2 regions of the Micromonospora hortensis genome follow, and region 1 is predicted to be linked to the other one. Evidence: predicted binding sites of a transcription regulator. Region 1 holds the regulator's gene; the other holds the start of a gene.

Evidence for each region. The regulator HspR, encoded in region 1, represses chaperone genes until heat shock. The targets are predictions, from matches to a motif close to TTGAGTNNNNNNNACTCAA.
Region 2: the regulator HspR is predicted to act here: its motif matches at 5,484-5,502, upstream of lon (endopeptidase La).

Annotation. Positions count from the first base shown of each region.
Region 1 is NZ_JAKKFE010000023.1:74,828-83,178, reverse strand. Features, by position in the region: gene NIE111_RS16580 (TetR/AcrR family transcriptional regulator) at 1-95, opposite strand, end outside; gene NIE111_RS16575 (epoxide hydrolase family protein) at 181-1,317, shown strand; gene NIE111_RS16570 (cation:proton antiporter regulatory subunit) at 1,435-1,935, shown strand; gene NIE111_RS16565 (cation:proton antiporter) at 1,941-3,155, shown strand; partial or broken gene NIE111_RS16560 (GNAT family N-acetyltransferase) at 3,144-3,374, opposite strand; gene NIE111_RS16555 (hypothetical protein) at 3,594-4,025, shown strand; gene NIE111_RS16550 (hypothetical protein) at 4,266-4,460, opposite strand; gene NIE111_RS16545 (heat shock protein transcriptional repressor HspR) at 4,597-5,037, opposite strand; gene dnaJ (molecular chaperone DnaJ) at 5,068-6,255, opposite strand; gene grpE (nucleotide exchange factor GrpE) at 6,341-7,096, opposite strand; gene dnaK (molecular chaperone DnaK) at 7,145-8,351, opposite strand, start outside.
Region 2 is NZ_JAKKFE010000026.1:212,125-220,475, reverse strand. Features, by position in the region: gene NIE111_RS19425 (PDDEXK family nuclease) at 1-790, shown strand, start outside; gene NIE111_RS19420 (hypothetical protein) at 1,087-2,376, shown strand; gene NIE111_RS19415 (histone-like nucleoid-structuring protein Lsr2) at 2,503-2,850, opposite strand; gene NIE111_RS19410 (response regulator) at 2,995-3,603, opposite strand; gene NIE111_RS19405 (sensor histidine kinase) at 3,702-4,433, shown strand; gene NIE111_RS19400 (manganese catalase) at 4,517-5,386, shown strand; gene lon (endopeptidase La) at 5,526-7,856, shown strand; gene NIE111_RS19390 (DoxX family protein) at 7,987-8,351, shown strand, end outside.

The sequences.
Region 1 (8,351 bases):
AGGAAGACGGCGCGGGCGGCTTCGAGGATGACCTCGTCGTTGCGGGCGGCCTGGGCACGGCGACCGCCCAGCGTCTTGCCGGAAGTCGTTGACATGCCCCCAGCCTAACAGTGGAACGGATCGTTCCGCTCTGCTATGGTGATTGCAGAACGAAACATTCCGTTCCGAAGGAGTTCCCGCATGAGCGCCACCGCGATCAGTCCGTTCCGCGTCGAGATCCCGCAGACCGCCCTCGACGACCTGGCCACCCGGCTGGGCCGCACCCTCTGGCCCGCCGAACTGCCCGGTGCCGGCGACTCGTACGGGATGAGCACCGACCGGGTACGCGCCCTCGTCGACCGGTGGCGGGGCGGGTTCGACTGGCGCGCCGTCGAGGCCCGCCTGAACGCTCACCCGCAGTTCGTCACCGAGATCGACGGCGAGCGGATCCACTTCCTGCACGTCCGATCGTCCCGGCCGGACGCCACAGCGCTGGTGCTCACCCACGGCTGGCCCGGCTCGGTGCTGGAGTACCTGGACGTGATCGCCCCGCTCACCGAGCCGACCGACAGGGACGCGCCGGCCTTCCACGTGGTCGTCCCGTCGCTGCCCGGCTTCGGGTTCTCCGGCCCGACCCACGGCGCCGGCTGGAACCGGTTCCGCATCGCCCGCGCCTGGGCCGAGCTGATGGACCGCCTGGGGTACGACAGCTACGGCGCGGTCGGCAACGACGCCGGCTCGATGATCGCGCCGGAGTTGGGCCGGATCGCCCCGGAGCGGGTGCTCGGCGTACACGTCACCCAACTCTTCTCGTTCCCCTCCGGCGACCCGGCCGAGTTCGCCGGGCTCTCCGAGGCGGACCAGGCGGCGCTCGGGCACCTCCAGTGGTTCTACGAGAACAAGTTCTCCTTCAACCAGGTGCACAGTCAGCAGCCGCAGACCCTGGCGTTCGCGCTGGCCGACTCGCCGGTGGGGCTGCTCGCCTGGAACGCCCAGCTCTTCGACGAGAGCCTGGACGCCGACTTCGTGCTGGCCAACATCGCGCTCTACTGGTTCACCGGCACTGCCGCCTCGGCGATCCGGCTCTACTGGGAGGACGCGCACGCCGGCGAGCCGCCGACCGAGCCGACCACCGCTCCGACCGCGCTGGCCATGTTCCCCGGCGACTTCCAGTCCATCCGCCGCTTCGCCGAACGGGACCACTCGAACATCGTCCGGTGGACGGCGTACGAGACCGACGTCGACGGCCGGGGCGACGTCGGCGGTCACTACGCGGCCCACCAGGCCCCCGAGGTGCTGGTCACCGACATCCGCGAGTTCTTCGCCAGCCTCCGCTGACCCCGACGTGCCCAGGTGCCCGCGCCCGCTCTGCCGGCGCGGGCACCGACCGCTTGATCCGAGGAGGGCTGTCCCTCCAAGATCTGCGTTCTGTTCACGAAGCGGTAGCCTTGGACTGTGCGAGTACGTGTCGAGCAGACCGCCTTACCCGGGATCGGGGTACGTCACGATCTGGTGACGGAGTCCGGACGCCGCCTGGGCGTCGTTTCCCACCGCAATGGCCGCCGTGATCTCGTTCTCTACGATCCCGACGACCCGGACGCCTGCCAGTCGGACATCCCGCTGACCGACGACGAGGCTGAGGCTCTCGCCGACATCCTCGGCGCGTCGCTGATGCTCGGCCAGCTCTCCGGGCTCCGGGAGCAGGCCGCCGGTCTGCTCACCGAGCAGATCGCCATCACGGCCGGCTCCCCGTACGTCAACCGGAAGCTCGGCGACACCAAGGCGCGTACCCGCACCAGCGCCTCCATCGTGGCTGTACTGCGTGAAGGCGAAGTGATCGTTTCGCCACTCCCCTCCTTCCGCTTCGCGGCCGGCGACGTGGTGGTCGTTGTCGGGACCCGTAGAGGTCTCGACGGCGTTTCCGCCATCCTCGCCGACAGTGACCCGGACGGCTGAGGCGGATGCACGATTTCACCACGCTGCTCATCGAAGTCGGTGCGCTGCTGCTGCTGCTTGGGCTTCTCAGCCGGCTCAGCCGGCGATTCGGCCTCTCTCCCATTCCCCTCTACCTGCTCGCCGGGCTCGCGTTCGGGCACGGCGGGCTGCTGCCGCTGGACGCCAGCGAGGAGTTCTTCGCGGTCGGCGCCGAGATCGGCGTCATCCTTCTGCTGGTGATGCTCGGGCTGGAGTATTCAGCCAACGAACTCGTCGGCAACCTGCGCTCGGCGGCACCGGCCGGGCTGATCGACGGCGTCCTCAACGCGCTACCCGGCGCGGGGTTCGCCCTGCTGCTCGGCTGGGACTGGGTCGCCGCCCTGGTACTCGGCGGCATCACCTGGGTGTCCTCCTCCGGGGTGATCGCCAAGGTCCTCGCCGACCTGGGCCGGCTCGGTAACCGGGAAACCCCGGTGATCCTCTCGGTGCTGGTCATCGAGGACCTGGCAATGGCCCTCTACCTGCCGCTCGTCACCGCCGTACTGGCCGGCACCGGCCTGCTCGGCGGCGGAATCGCGCTCACCATCGCGGTGGGCACTGTGCTGATCGTGCTGGTGGTCGCCATCCGGTACGGCCACCTGATCTCGTCCGCCCTGTCGGTGAAGGACCCGGAGGCGCTGCTGCTCGGCGTACTCGGTCTGACATTGCTGATCGCGGGCCTCGCCGCGTCGCTCAAGGTGTCGGCGGCGGTCGGCGCGTTCCTGGTCGGCATCGCGCTCTCCGGCCCGGTGGCGCACCACGCCACCGAATTGCTCTCGCCGCTGCGGGACCTGTTCGCCGCTGTGTTCTTCGTCTTCTTCGGCCTGACCACCGACCCGCAGGACATCCCCCCGGTGCTGCTGCCGGCGCTCGCGTTGGCAGTGGTCACCATGGCGACGAAGACGCTCACCGGCTACCTGGCCGCCCGCCGGGTCGGCATCGCGGAACCCGGTCGATGGCGGACCGGCCTGGCACTCGTACCCCGAGGTGAGTTCTCCATCGTCATCGCCGGGCTCGCGGTGGCCGCTGGGAGTGTCGAGCCGCGGTTGGCGGCGCTGGCCGCGACGTACGTCCTGATCACCGTGGTGACCGGGCCGATCCTGGCCCGGCTGCCGGACTACCCGTGGTTCAAGCGGTGGCTGCGCAACCGCGCGGCGGCCCAACGGCGGGAGCCGATCCCGGTCGCCGACTCACTGCACTGAGATCCACCTGAACGCCGCGGCGGCGTGCGTCGCACCCTCGCGGAGGTAGAAGCGGTGCGCCTCGGTCCGGGCGAGGCCGGACTCCAGGAAGACATAGTCGGCACCCTTGTCGTGCGCCCACGCCCTGGCCGCCGCCAGGAGGCGGGAGCCGACACCCCGGGAGCGCCACTCGGGGTGCACGGCGAGATCCTCGCGAAAAGCCACTCCAGCCCCTCGACGAAGTCGGCCTCGGCACCCCGCCGTAACCGTCTAACGTGGATTGTCATAGGAGCGTCATCGGCTGCGCTGTCGATGCAACGGACCCGCCCGTGCCAACGGTTGCGGAATTGCTCCTCGCGGGTACTACCGCAGCACCCGACGGCGGGTTACCGTTTCGCCCCAGCAGCCAGGGTCCGCAGGCAGCGTTGCCAAACGCGGGCGAGAGCGGAAGGTTGGCCGGTGAGCGTGCAGGAGTCGACGTTCCACGGCTTCGCCAACCCCGTCGATCCGACTCCGGCGGAGTTGCGAGCCTGGGCGTACAAGCCCGATTCGGTGCCGTTGGCCTCGATGCCACCCGACTGGGACCTGCTGGTCTCCGGCGACCGGCTGGTGTTGACGCTCTTCGAGTTGGCGATGGATCCAAGCTGCCCGGCCCGGCGGTTCGCGCTGCACTGCCTCTACATCTACGCGGCCGACGGCATCCGGACGAACTTCCGCGCCCACCCGAAGCGCCGCTTCCGCAAGCTCGTCGAACAGGCCGAGCGTGACGGCGACGAACTGATGAAGGTCTGGGCGCACAACGGCCGGGTGCTGTTGGCCCGACCGGACCTCTTCGTCTACCGGGACTGGTGCGAGGGCGGCCTGGTCCGCGAAAACCGCCGCCTCGGCTGAGACGACTCAGGTGGCTCCCTCGCCCGCGGTGGCTGGGTGCTGTGCTGTTCGCGGCCCTTTGGAGCTGATGTCGCAAACGATTCAGCTCGAAAGGACCTACGCGTCGGCTGGCCACCCACCCCGGGCCGAGGGCGGCGTCCCGACGTCCGGCCCGCACTCCGACGGCGAACGGGCCCCGACCCCGACGCGGCGAACGGGCCGGGACCCCCCGTGGGTCCCGGCCCGCACGTCGGTCACCGGTCAGTCCTGCTTGCGTTCCGTCTCGGCTCGGCCCCGTTCGCCGGCGTGGTCGCCGTCTTCGGCGAACCGGCCCGCGATGATCCGGTCCCGGTAGGTCCCCTCGGTCACCTTGTCGAACTTCTTGCGGACGGTCTCGGCCAGGTTCTCCAACCGGTCCTCGGTCTGCTGGGCCACCTTCTTCGCCGATTCCGCCATCGCTCCCCCTCGCCATGCCGGTAGGTCCAGATTAAGCCGATTGGACCCTTATCGACAGGCTAACTGAAGCGGCCCGGACCGCGCCGGGAATCCAGCGCGGTCCGGGCCGAGAAGACAGATCCGGGTGAGCGGCAGGTCAGCGATCGGGCGTCCGGCGGGGGCGCCACACCACCAGCGCTGTGGACGTGCGGTTGGTCGGCACCAGATCCCGGCCCGGGAAGCGGGCCAACGACTCCAGCTCCGCCACCCGGCGGTACGCGGCGTCCAGCTCCGCCTCCAGCCGAGCCACCCGCTGCTGCGCCTGCTCCAGCAGCCGCTCCAGCCCGATGATCCGCTTGACGCCGGCCAGGTTGATCCCGTCGTCCTGGCTGAGCCGCTGCACCTCGCGCAGCAGCACCACGTCGCGGACGCTGTAGCGACGCCCGCCACCAGCGGCCCGGCCGGGCTGCACCAGCCCCAGTCGGTCGTACTGGCGCAGGGTCTGCGGGTGCATCCCCGCCATCCGTGCCGCTACCGAGATCATCAGCACCTTGGCCTCGTAGGCAGGGTCGCCCGAACCGAGGAACTCGCCCGACATCCCGCTCACCTCCGCGTCCATTCCACCGGACTAACTGACTCGACGCACCCGTGCGTCGAGATGTTCCCGGGCCGCCGGCGGGGTCTGCTCGGCGAACGACTCCAGCGCCGTACGCGCCTCGTCCGACAACCGGGCCGGCACCACCACGTCCAGCGTGACCAGCAGGTCACCGGCCTGGCCGTCGCGACGGACCACGCCCTTGCCGCGAGCCCGCAGCACCCGCCCGCTCGGCGTTCCCGGCGGCACCCGCAAGGTCATCGCACCGTCGAGCGTGGGCACCCGCAGGTCCGTGCCGAGCACGGCCTCCGCGAAGGTGACCGGCACGGTCAGCGTCAGGTCGTCCCCGGTACGCCCGAACAGCTCGTCCGGCCGGACCTTGACGTGCACGAAGAGGTCACCAGCCGGGCCACCGCGCTCGCCCGGCTCGCCACGCCCGGCCAGCCGGATGCGTTGACCGTCGGCCACACCGGCCGGGAAGCGCACGTTCATGGTGCGGGTCTTGGTGACACCGCCGCTGCCGTGGCACTCCGGGCACTTCTCCTCGACCACTGTGCCGACGCCCTGGCAGTTGCGGCACGGCTCGGAGAAGCTGAACGACCCCTGGTTGCGGGTGGTCACGCCGGCACCGTGACAGACCGGGCAGGTACGCGGCTGGGTGCCGGGCTTGGCCCCGTTGCCGTGGCAGGTGTCGCAGACTCCCGGCGCGCGCAGCGTCAGGGGCAGCGTCACCCCGCGCACCGCGTCGCCGAAGTCCAGCGCCACCTCGGTCTCCACGTCCCGGCCACGGGCCGGACCGTGTGGTGCGGCCTGCCCACCGGCCTGACCACCACTGAAGATCGAGCTGAAGAGGTCCTGGAAGCCGGCGCCGCCGAAGCGACGATCGCCGCCTCCGCCTCCGCCGCCGCCGAACATGTCGGAGACGTCGAACGGCATGCCGCCCGGCTGACCCCCACCCCGGGCGTTGCGCCGGAACGCGCCCGAGCCGAAGAGCGAACGCATCTCGTCGTACTCGCGACGGCGGCCGCTGTCCGACAGCACGTTGTACGCCTCGGACGCGGCCTTGAACCGCTCCTCGGCCTTCGGGTCGCCCGGGTTGTGGTCCGGGTGCGACTCCCGGGCCACCTTGCGGTACGCCTTCTTGATGTCATCCGCGGAGGCGGCCTTGTCCACGCCGAGCACGGCGTAGAAGTCCTTCTCGATCCAGTCCTTCGAACTCACCGGTCCACCTCCTTCCGACCCTGGTGGCCCGGCCGTCCCGCCCACCGCTGAGCGGTGGGCGGGACAGCTCGGTCACTGTCTGGCACTATTTCGGATCCGCGACCGCGACCAGCGCGGGGCGCAACAGCCGCTCACCGAGCTGGTAGCCGCGTCGCATGACCTGTACGCAGGTCGGCTCGCTGACGTCGGCCGAGGTCTGGTGCGCGACCGCCTCGTGCCGGGTCGGATCGAACGGGTCGCCCTGCTCGCCGAAGGCGTTCAGGCCGAACTTGCCCAGCGCTGTGGTGAGTTGTTCCGCCACAGTGCCGAACGGCCCGACCAGGTCGCCGTGTTCCCGGGCCCGGTCCAGGTCGTCCAGGATCGGCAGCAGCGCGGCCAGCACCGAACCGGTCGCCTGCTCCTGGACGAGGCTGCGGTCGCGGTCGACCCGCTTGCGGTAGTTGGCGTACTCCGCCGACACCCGCTGCAGGTCCTTGGTCCGCTCGTCGAGCTCGGCCCGGAGCGCCTCCAGCTCGGCGCCGAGCGAGGTGCCCGTGCCGCCGCCGTCCACCGGCTGCGCCGGGGCGTCCACCACCGGCGGACCGGACGGCTCCGGCCCGTCGGTGGAGTTGACCTCGACCTCGATCTCGTCGACCACTACCTCGGCGTCCTCGACCAGACCCTCGGCCGGAACACCGGTCTCCGCGTCGGCGGCGGTCCCCTCCGGCTCGGCGGTGTCGACGAGCTTGCGGTTGTTGCGGATGACGACCCGCTCCCCGTCGCCGGTCGGCTCCGTGGTCGCGGAGCCACCCGGCGTCGACCCGGTGTCGCCCGGGTCGGCGGCTCGTGGCTTCTGCGTCATGCGGCTACCTCATCCCCTTCGCCGTGCAAACGTGTCGGAGGCCGATGGTCACTTCTTGCCGTCCTCGTCCACGATTTCCGCGTCGACCACGTCGTCGGCGCCGCCGGCCTGCGTGCCGGTCGCACCGGTCGCACCGGTCGCACCCGGTCCGGGCTCGCCACCCGGCTGCTGACCCTGCTCGGCCTGCTGCGAGTAGAGCAGCGAACCGGCCTGCTGGGAGACCTGAGCCAGCTTCTCGTGCGCCGACTTGATCTTCTCGATGTCCTGGCCGCCGAGGGCGCCACGCAGCTCGCCGAGCGCCTCGTTGAGCTGCTCGCGGTTCTCACCGGGCAGCTTGTCGCCGCTCTCGGCGAGGAACTTCTCGGTCTGCCACTGGAGCGCCTCGGCCACGTTGCGGGTCTCGGCGTCGTCGCGGCGGCGCTTGTCCTCCTCCGCGTGCTCCTCGGCGTCCCGGCGCATCCGCTCGATGTCGTCCTTCGGCAGCGAGGAGCCGCCGGTGATCGTCATCTTCTGTTCCTTGCCGGTGCCCAGGTCCTTGGCGTGCACGTTGACGATGCCGTTGGCGTCGATGTCGAAGGCGACCTCGATCTGCGGCACACCGCGCGGCGCCGGCGGAAGGCCGGTCAGCTCGAAGGTGCCGAGCTTCTTGTTGTACGCCGCGATCTCCCGCTCACCCTGGAACACCTGGATCAGCACCGACGGCTGGTTGTCGTCAGCCGTGGTGAAGACCTCGGAACGCTTGGTCGGGATGGTGGTGTTGCGCTCGATCAGCTTGGTGAAGATGCCGCCCTTGGTCTCGATGCCCAGGCTGAGCGGGGTCACGTCGAGCAGCAGGACGTCCTTGACCTCACCCTTGAGCACACCGGCCTGGAGGGCGGCGCCGACGGCGACCACCTCGTCCGGGTTGACGCCCTTGTTGGGGTCGCGACCGGTGAGCTGCTTGACCAGGTCGGTCACGGCGGGCATCCGGGTCGAACCGCCGACCAGGATGACGTGCTCGACGTCGGAGATCTTGATCCCCGCGTCCTTCACGGCCTGCTCGAACGGGCCCTTGCAACGGTCCAGCAGGTCCTGCGTCATCCGCTGGAACTCGGCGCGGCTGAGCGTCACGTCGAGGTGCAGCGGGCCGGCCGCGCCAGCGGTGATGTACGGCAGGTTGATGTTGGTGGTGGTGGCGGCGGACAGCTCGATCTTGGCCTTCTCGGCTGCCTCGCGGAGCCGCTGGAGGGCCATCTTGTCCTGAGCCAGGTCGATG
Region 2 (8,351 bases), on a different contig from region 1:
CCATCGGGTCCTGGCGGCACGCCGGCTCAGCGATCTGCTCCAGGGCCGCCCGCCCGGCGTGACCGGCAGCCAGTGGACCTCGGCGAGCCGCACCAGCTTCGACTTCGTGGTCTACGCCGCCGACACCGGCCGTCCGGTCGTCGCCGTACAGATCGGCCCGGTGCCGTCTCCCGGCGCGGCGGAGCAGCGCGTGGAGCGACTCACGGACGCGGTGGGCGCGGCCGCCGGCCTGCCCGTTCTGCGGATCGGGTCGCCCACGTTGAACGCCGCCGATCATGGCCGCCGCCTGGTCGAGTACGTGATCGACGCGCGCGCCTACGCCGCGGGCGGGTCCACCGCCGCCGGGACCGAACCGGCACCGGTGGGCTTTCGGGACATCCTGGGCCGGCTGCCGGACGGGCGTACCGGGCCGGTCAACGACCTCGGCGCGCTGACCCGCGCGGCGGCGGTCGAGGCGTACGTGGCAGGGCAGGTGGCCGACCCGATCGTGCGAGGGCTGCACGTCCGCTGGGCTGACGGTCCGGCGCAGGGGTGGAGCTGGGTGCAGGTACGCCCCGACGCGTGCCTCATCGAGCAGGTATCGGTGACCGAGCACCGTTTCTCCTGCGGCGTCGACGCGGCCCGACTGGCCGAGGATCTCGCCGCCGTCGCCGTGGGGGAACGACTGCGAGAGAACGCCGTCGCCGACCTGCTGTCGCGCGCCGAGTGGACCGCGCAGATCGCCGCGCTGAGCCAGCGCCGCCACGAACTGGTCGGCGGGTTCGCCTTCGACCACCTCTGCGCCGACTGACCAGCGCCCGTTTCACCTGCTGATCCCTGCTCCGCGCCGGCTCCCGTGTCGGGTCGCGGCAATTTCCTGTGCGTCTGTTGAACCTTCCCGGCCGCCGCCCCGTACTCCTGCGCGAATGAACAGGATCTCCCCATCCGCGTCCACCGGGCGCGGGAGACGGTGCGGAAAGGGCATCGTCGGCCATCGACGCATTACCTGGTAGGTCACGGTGGGTCGCCACCGCGGCGTGCCACCTCACATCCGTCGGTCCGCCGAGGGCAGAAATCCACTACCGGATCGAGAAGGAGAGCAATTCGATGCGCAGGTCCACTCGGGCGCGCCGGCCTTCCGGCAACGCGCGGAGCAAGCGTCTGCTGGCAGTTGTCGGCACGCTCGCGGTCTTCGGCGGAGTTGTCGCCGTGACTCAGATTTCGTCGGCCCAGGACCGGCGGACAAATAAGCCACGTCCGGCTTCCGGGCAGTGCGTGGAGCCGAGCCCGGGCGCGACCGCGCCGACCGGTGGCGGCTCGACCAGCCGGACCTGGCAGAACGGTCGGTGGGTGCGTAACCACTGGGGTGACGGACAGCAGTCGGTCCCCGAGTGCGAGGACGGCAAGGACGGCACTGTGGGTACCGGCACGGCCATCGCCTGTCCGGACGTGGCGGCCAAGCTGCCGCAGGTGCCGAACCGGGCGCGAGCCGAGGTGGACCGCAACCTCGCCCAGTTGCAGACCCAGATCGCCGAGGCGGACCGCCGGCTCGCCGCCGAGGGCAACAAGGGTGAGGCGTTCATCCGCAACGCGATCCTCCAGCCGTTGGCCGGCAAGCGCCGCGCCGTGCTGGACCGGATCACGACCGCCATCGACCGGGCCGGACCTCGGCCGCAGGGCCTCGCGCAGCTCGCCGAGTGCCAGGTGCAGCCCACCGGCGGCACGGGCGGCAACAACGGCGGCGGCACCACGCCCACCACCACCCCCGGTGGCGGCAACAACGGTGGCGGCAACAACGGCGGTGGCAACAACGGTGGCGGGAACAACGGCGGTGGCACCGCACCCGGCGCCGGGCTCGGCGTGCTCGCCAACGACTGCGACGAGAGCCGGCTCCAGCCGCACGACGGTTTCCAGAACGGCAACCGCTGCGTGAGCACCGAATTCGGTGAGGTCGGCGCGGCGGCCAACAACCCGTCGCTGCTGATCACCCAGTTCCCCGAGCAGGTCGGCCAGAACCAGCCCTTCACCCTGCGGGTCAGCACCCGCAACCTGGTCCGGGACCGATTCCTGGCCGCCGGTCAGGGTGGTTACTACGTGGAGAGCTCGCTCCTCAACGACCAGGGCCTGGTCCGCGGTCACTTCCACACCGCGTGCCGGATGCTGGACAGCCTGACCGCTCCGCCGGAGCCGCAGGAGGTGCCGGCGTTCTTCGTCGCGACCGAGGACGGCCGCGGTGGGGCCCAGCCCGACGAGGTGACGATCCAGATTCCGGGCCTGCCGGAGTCCGGTACCGCCCAGTGCTCCGTCTGGGCCGGTGACGGCTCGCACCGCCTGCCGATGATGGAGCGGGCCAACCAGACCCCCGCCTTCGACTCGGTGCGCATCGACGTCAACTGAGCTGACCTACCAACGGTGGCCGGCCACCCGGGGCGACAACCCGGGGTGGTCGGCCACCGCCTCACTTTGGGTGCCCGGACAAACGACGGGGCCCCGCCGTTTCCGGCGGGGCCCCGTCGAGTCGCGTCAGCGGCTCTTGTACGCCTCGACGACCTCAACCGGGATCCGGCCGCGCTCGGAAATCTTGTAGCCGTTCTTGACGGCCCATTCCCGGATGGCCCGGTTCTGCTCCCGATCCATTCCCGCGCCGGCGGGTCGCCCCGGTCGCCGGACTGAACGGGCGCTCTCCACCGGGCCGCGCCCGATCCGCCGACCCGCATTGATGTACGGATCGAGCGCCTTGCGCAGGACGCCGGCATTCTCGTCGGAGACATCGATCGTGTAGGCCACGCCGTCGAGACTGAACTCAACCGTTCGGTCGGCCTTCCCACCGTCGAGGTCGTCGGTCAGGACCGTGATTACTTTTCTCGCCATTGCCGATTACTCCCTGTGTGCGGCGGGATGTGTCCAAAGTCTGACCTACCACCCCGGTAATCCGCAACAATATGCCTTCCATTCATTCGGCGCGTCGCGATTCTGTTACCGAGCAAAACCGTGAATCGGTTCGGTGTCGAGGCGTCATTCCCCGAGGATGCCGCTGTGGCCGGCGACGGCAGCCGCCTCGGCCCGGTTCGAGACCCGCAACTTGCGCAGCAACGCGGCGGTCATCCGTTTCACCGTCCGTTCGGAGACGTGCAGTTCTTCGGCGATGTCGACGGTGCTGCGGCCGGACGCGATTCCCCGCAGCAGCCGCCGTTCCTCGCTGTCCAGGTCGACGGGCGGGGAGCGCGTGGGTCGTAGCATGGCGCGCAGCAGTTCGGCCGGCAGCACTGCCCAGCCGTCGAGGATCGCCAGCAGCGGTGGCAGCAGCTCCTCCGGTTCGCTGGTCTTGGGCAGGAACCCCTCCGCGCCGGCCCGCAGCGCCTCCACCGCTGGCCCGGCGTCGGCGGAACCGGACATCGCGACCACCCGTACCCGTGGGGTGGTCCGCCGGATCGCGGCCACCGCCCGGATGCCGCCCGGCGGCGGCATGTGCAGGTCGACCAGGGCCAGGTCGGGGCGGCAGTTGCTGACCAGGGCCGCCGCCGCGGCGGCGTCGCCGGTCGAGGCGATGACCTCGGCGCGGCCGTTTGTGGTGATCGGGAGCAGCAACTCCAGGCCGCGGACGAAAAGAGGGTGATCGTCCACGACGACGAGTCGCAAGGTGGAGGCTCCCGGCATGTCTGCGCCGTTCCCCAGCGGGTACCGATCATGCGGGTTCGCACCGAACGAGGGGAGTCGGGTGGATGCGCGTACGGCACGGTCTGCGGGACCTGCTGCGAGGGTTGCGCCCGATTGAGCCGACACCGGGCAGGAAACAACCGACGGCTGCCGATTCGGAGTTGCTGCTGCGGGTGTTGTGCCACGAGTTCCGGACGCCGATCAGCACCCTGACCTCGCTGACTCGCGCGTTGGCCGACGAGCGTCAGGAGCTGACCGGGGACGACCGGCGGGCGCTCACTGAGCTGGCCCGTGACCAGGCTGCCCACCTGCAGAGCCTGCTGCTTGACGCGGCCGCCGGCACCGGCGTGCTGACGCCGACTCCGCAACCGGAGCCGGCCGTCGCGCTGGCGGGCATCCTGCGGGAGGCCGCCGCGCTGGTGCCGGTCGGCCGCCGGCGGGCGCGGGCCACCCGGTGGGCGGCCTCCTGCCCGGTACCGGCCGGACGAACCCGTCAAGTACTGGTCAACCTGGTGCAGAACGCGTTGCGGCACGGCCCGCCGGACGGACAGGTCGGGCTCTACGCGACAGTGCGCGGCCCCAGCCTGAGCATCCTGGTCACCGACGAGGGTCGGGTCGATGATGCGCTGCTGGTCGCGCTGCGGCGTCCGGCGCCGGCCGTCGGGATGTCCGGTCTGGGTCTGTGGATCGCGCGGCAGCTCGTCGCGACGGACGGGGGAGCGTTACGGGCGCACCGGCTACGGCCCCGTGGAGTGGCGTTGGAGGTGCTGCTGCCGGTGGCTCGCCCGGTGCGCTGACCCGAGCGGGACACCGGTTGGCCCGCTCGGGTCAGCGGGGCGGGAACGGCCTCGCTAGCTGTTTCCGGTACCGAGGAGGTTGGATGTTCAGCCACGTCAAGGATCTGCAGTTCGAAGCCAAGCCGGACGGCCCGGACGCGGCGTTCGCCCGTCGTTTGCAGGAGGTGTTGGGCGGCAAGTGGGGCGAGATGACTGTCGCCAACCAGTATCTCTTCCAGGGTTGGAACTGCCGACTGCCCGGCAAGTACAAGGACCTGCTGCTCGACGTCGGCACGGAGGAGATGGGCCACGTCGAGATGATCGTCACGATGATCACCCGGCTGTTGGACAACGCGCCGCTGTCGCTGACCGAGGGGATCGCGGAGGACCCCGGAGGCGCCGCGACCTACGCCGGTGAGAACCCGGCGCACTTCATTCACGGTGGTGGTGGGGCCCTGCCCACCGATTCCAACGGGGTGCCGTGGAGCGGCGCGTTCATCACCGCCAGCGGCAACCTGTTGGCCGATTTTCAGCTCAACGTCACCGCCGAGGCGCAGGGTCGGCTCCAGGTCGCCCGGTTGTTCCACATGACCGACGACCCGGGCGTCAAGCAGATGCTGCGCTTCCTGCTGGCCCGCGACACGATGCACCAGAACATGTGGCTGGCGGCGATCGAGCAGCTCAAGGAGGACGGGCTGGAGGAGATGCCGGTGCCGGAGGCGTTCCCGGACTCGGGTGAGTTCACCGAGGAGTACGGCTACACCTACCTGGGTTTCTCCTCGGGCACCGACGCCGCCCAGGGGCGCTGGGCGTCCGGGCCCTCACCGGACGGCAAGGGCGAGTTCCGGTACGACGACAACCCGCTGGCGAACGCGCCGGAACCGGTGCTGCCTCCGGGTGACCCTCGCCTGTACGGCACCAACCCCGGAGTGGCCGGCTCGGTGGTGAACGCGGTGAAGAGCAAGCTCACCTGAGGTGCTTGTCGGGTCGCCCGCCGGTCCCGGGCGACCCGACGGACCGGGAGAAGAGTGGTCTGGGTCACAGAGCGGAACAAGGGGAACGCTTTGTTACTTGAGTGAGACACGCTCAACTCAACGCGATGGCAGGTGTTCGATGGCAACTCTTCCGGTACTTCCCCTGACCGACGCCGTGCTGCTGCCCGGGATGGTCATCCCGGTGACCCTCGACCCCACCACCCAGGCCGCTATCGACGCGGCGCGTGCGACCGGCGACCGCAAGCTGCTGGCCGTGCCGCGCATCGACGGCGAATACGGCCCGGTGGGCGTGGTCGCCACCATCGAGAAGGTCGGCCGGCTGCCCGAGGGTGAGCCCGCCGCCGTCATCCGTGGCCTGTCCCGGGCCCGGATCGGCTCCGGCGTGCCCGGTCCCGGCGCCGCTCTCTGGGTCGAGGCGACCGAACTCGACGAACCCGCCCACGCCGGTCGGGCCCGGGAACTCGCCCGCGAGTACCGCGCCCTGGTGACCTCAGTGCTCCAACAGCGGGGCGCCTGGCAGGTCATCGACGCCGTGGAGCGGATGACCGACCTCTCCGAGCTGGCCGACTCGGCCGGTTACGCGCCCTGGCTGACGCTGGAGCAGAAGACCGAGCTGCTCGCCGCGCCGGACGTCACCGCCCGGCTGGAGCTGCTGGTCGGCTGGGTGAAGGACTACCTGGCCGAGCAGGAGGTCACCGAGCAGATCAACAGTGACGTCCGCGAGGGGCTGGAGAAGTCCCAGCGCGAGTTCCTTCTGCGCCAGCAACTCGCCGCGATCCGCAAGGAGCTGGGCGAGGACGAGCCGGACGGCTCCGCCGACTACCGGTCCCGCGTCGAGTCCGCCGAGCTGCCGGAGAAGGTACGCGAGGCTGCCATGCGCGAGGTCGGCAAGCTGGAGCGGGCCAGCGACGCCTCCCCGGAGGCGGGCTGGATCCGTACCTGGCTGGACACCGTGCTCGAGATGCCGTGGGGCACGCGTACCGAGGACAACACCGACCTGGCCGCGGCTCGGGCGGTGCTCGACGCCGACCACGCCGGCCTGTCCGACGTCAAGGACCGCATCCTGGAGTACCTGGCGGTGCGCAACCGGCGAGCCGAGCGCAACCTCGGTGTGGTCGGCGGTCGCGGCTCCGGCGCGGTGCTCGCCCTCGCCGGTCCTCCCGGGGTGGGTAAGACCAGCCTCGGCGAATCCGTGGCGCGGGCGCTCGGGCGCAACTTCGTCCGGGTCTCCCTCGGCGGCGTCCGCGACGAGGCGGAGATCCGCGGGCACCGGCGCACCTACGTGGGGGCGCTGCCCGGTCGGATCGTCCGCGCGTTGCGCGAGGCCGGTTCGATGAACCCGGTCGTGCTCCTCGACGAGGTGGACAAGCTGGCCGCCGGCTACGCCGGTGACCCGGCCGCCGCCCTGCTGGAGGTGCTCGACCCGGCCCAGAACCACACCTTCCGGGATCACTACCTGGAAGTCGACCTCGACCTGTCCGACGTGCTCTTCCTGGCCACCGCCAACGTGGTGGAGTCCATCCCCGGCCCCCTGCTGGACCGGATGGAGCTGGTCACCCTGGACGGGTACACCGAGGACGAGAAGGTCGCCATCGCCCGCGACCACCTGCTGCCCCGGCAGCGGGAGCGGGCCGGGCTGACCGTCGACGAGGTCAGCGTCGCCGACGAGGCTCTCGCGCTGATCGCGGGGGAGTACACCCGGGAGGCCGGCGTCCGGCAGCTCGAGCGGGCTCTGGCCAAGATCCTGCGCAAGGTGGCGGTGACGCTGGCGACGGACCCGACCCCGGCACGCGTGGGCACCGACAACCTCACCGGTTACCTGGGTCGGCCGAAGTTCACACCGGAATCGGCCGAGCGTACCGCCGTGCCCGGCGTGGCCACCGGTCTGGCCGTCACGGGCGCCGGTGGGGACGTGCTCTTCATCGAGGCGACGAGCATGGAGGGTGAGCCGGGGCTGACCCTGACCGGCCAGCTCGGTGACGTGATGAAGGAGTCGGCGCAGATCGCACTCTCCTACCTGCGCTCCAACGGGCGGCGGTTCGGCATCGACCCGAACGCTCTCGCGGGACGCCGGATCCACGTCCACTTCCCGGCGGGCGCGGTGCCCAAGGACGGTCCGAGCGCCGGCATCACCATGGTCACGGCCCTGGCGTCGCTGGTCACCGGTCGCCCGGTCCGCCCCGAGTTCGGGATGACCGGTGAGGTGACGCTCTCCGGTCGGGTGCTGCCGATCGGTGGGGTGAAGCAGAAGCTGCTCGCGGCGCACCGGGCCGGCCTCACCGAGGTGATCATCCCGGCGCGCAACGAGCCCGACCTGGACGACCTGCCGACCGAGGTGCGCGAGGCACTGACAGTGCACACCCTGGCCGACGTGGCCGACGTGCTCGCCCTGGCGTTGCGCCCGGCCGACGTGAAGACGCTGGACGGTCCGGCGCTCTTCGCGGTCTGACGCTCCGACCAATTGGGCCCCCTCCGTCTTCCGACGGCGGGGGCCCTTTCGGTACGCCGGGCAGGTCTACTGTCTCGTCTGCACCGTCAACCACCTCTCCGCCGCGAGGCGGCCCCCTGGAGGAACCCCCGTGAACGTGGTGCTCTGGATCATTCAGATCCTGCTCGCCGCCGTCTTCGCCGGCGTCGGGCTGGCCAAGCTGAGCCAGCCCAAGGACAAGCTGCGCGACGTGATGCGGTGGGTGGACCCGGTGCCGCCGTCACAGGTCAAGTCGCTCGGCGCGGTCGAGCTGCTGGCCGCCGCCGGGCTCGTACTGCCCGCTGCCACCGGCATCGCCACAGTGCTCACTCCACTCGCCGCCGTCGGGCTGGTCATCGTCATGATCGGCGGCATGTTGGTGCACCTGCGCGCCCGCAAACAGCAGGCCACCCAGGAGGGGCGTCGCACCGAGATCCAGGGCGCGGTCGCCTGCGCTGTGCTGCTCGTCCTCGCCGC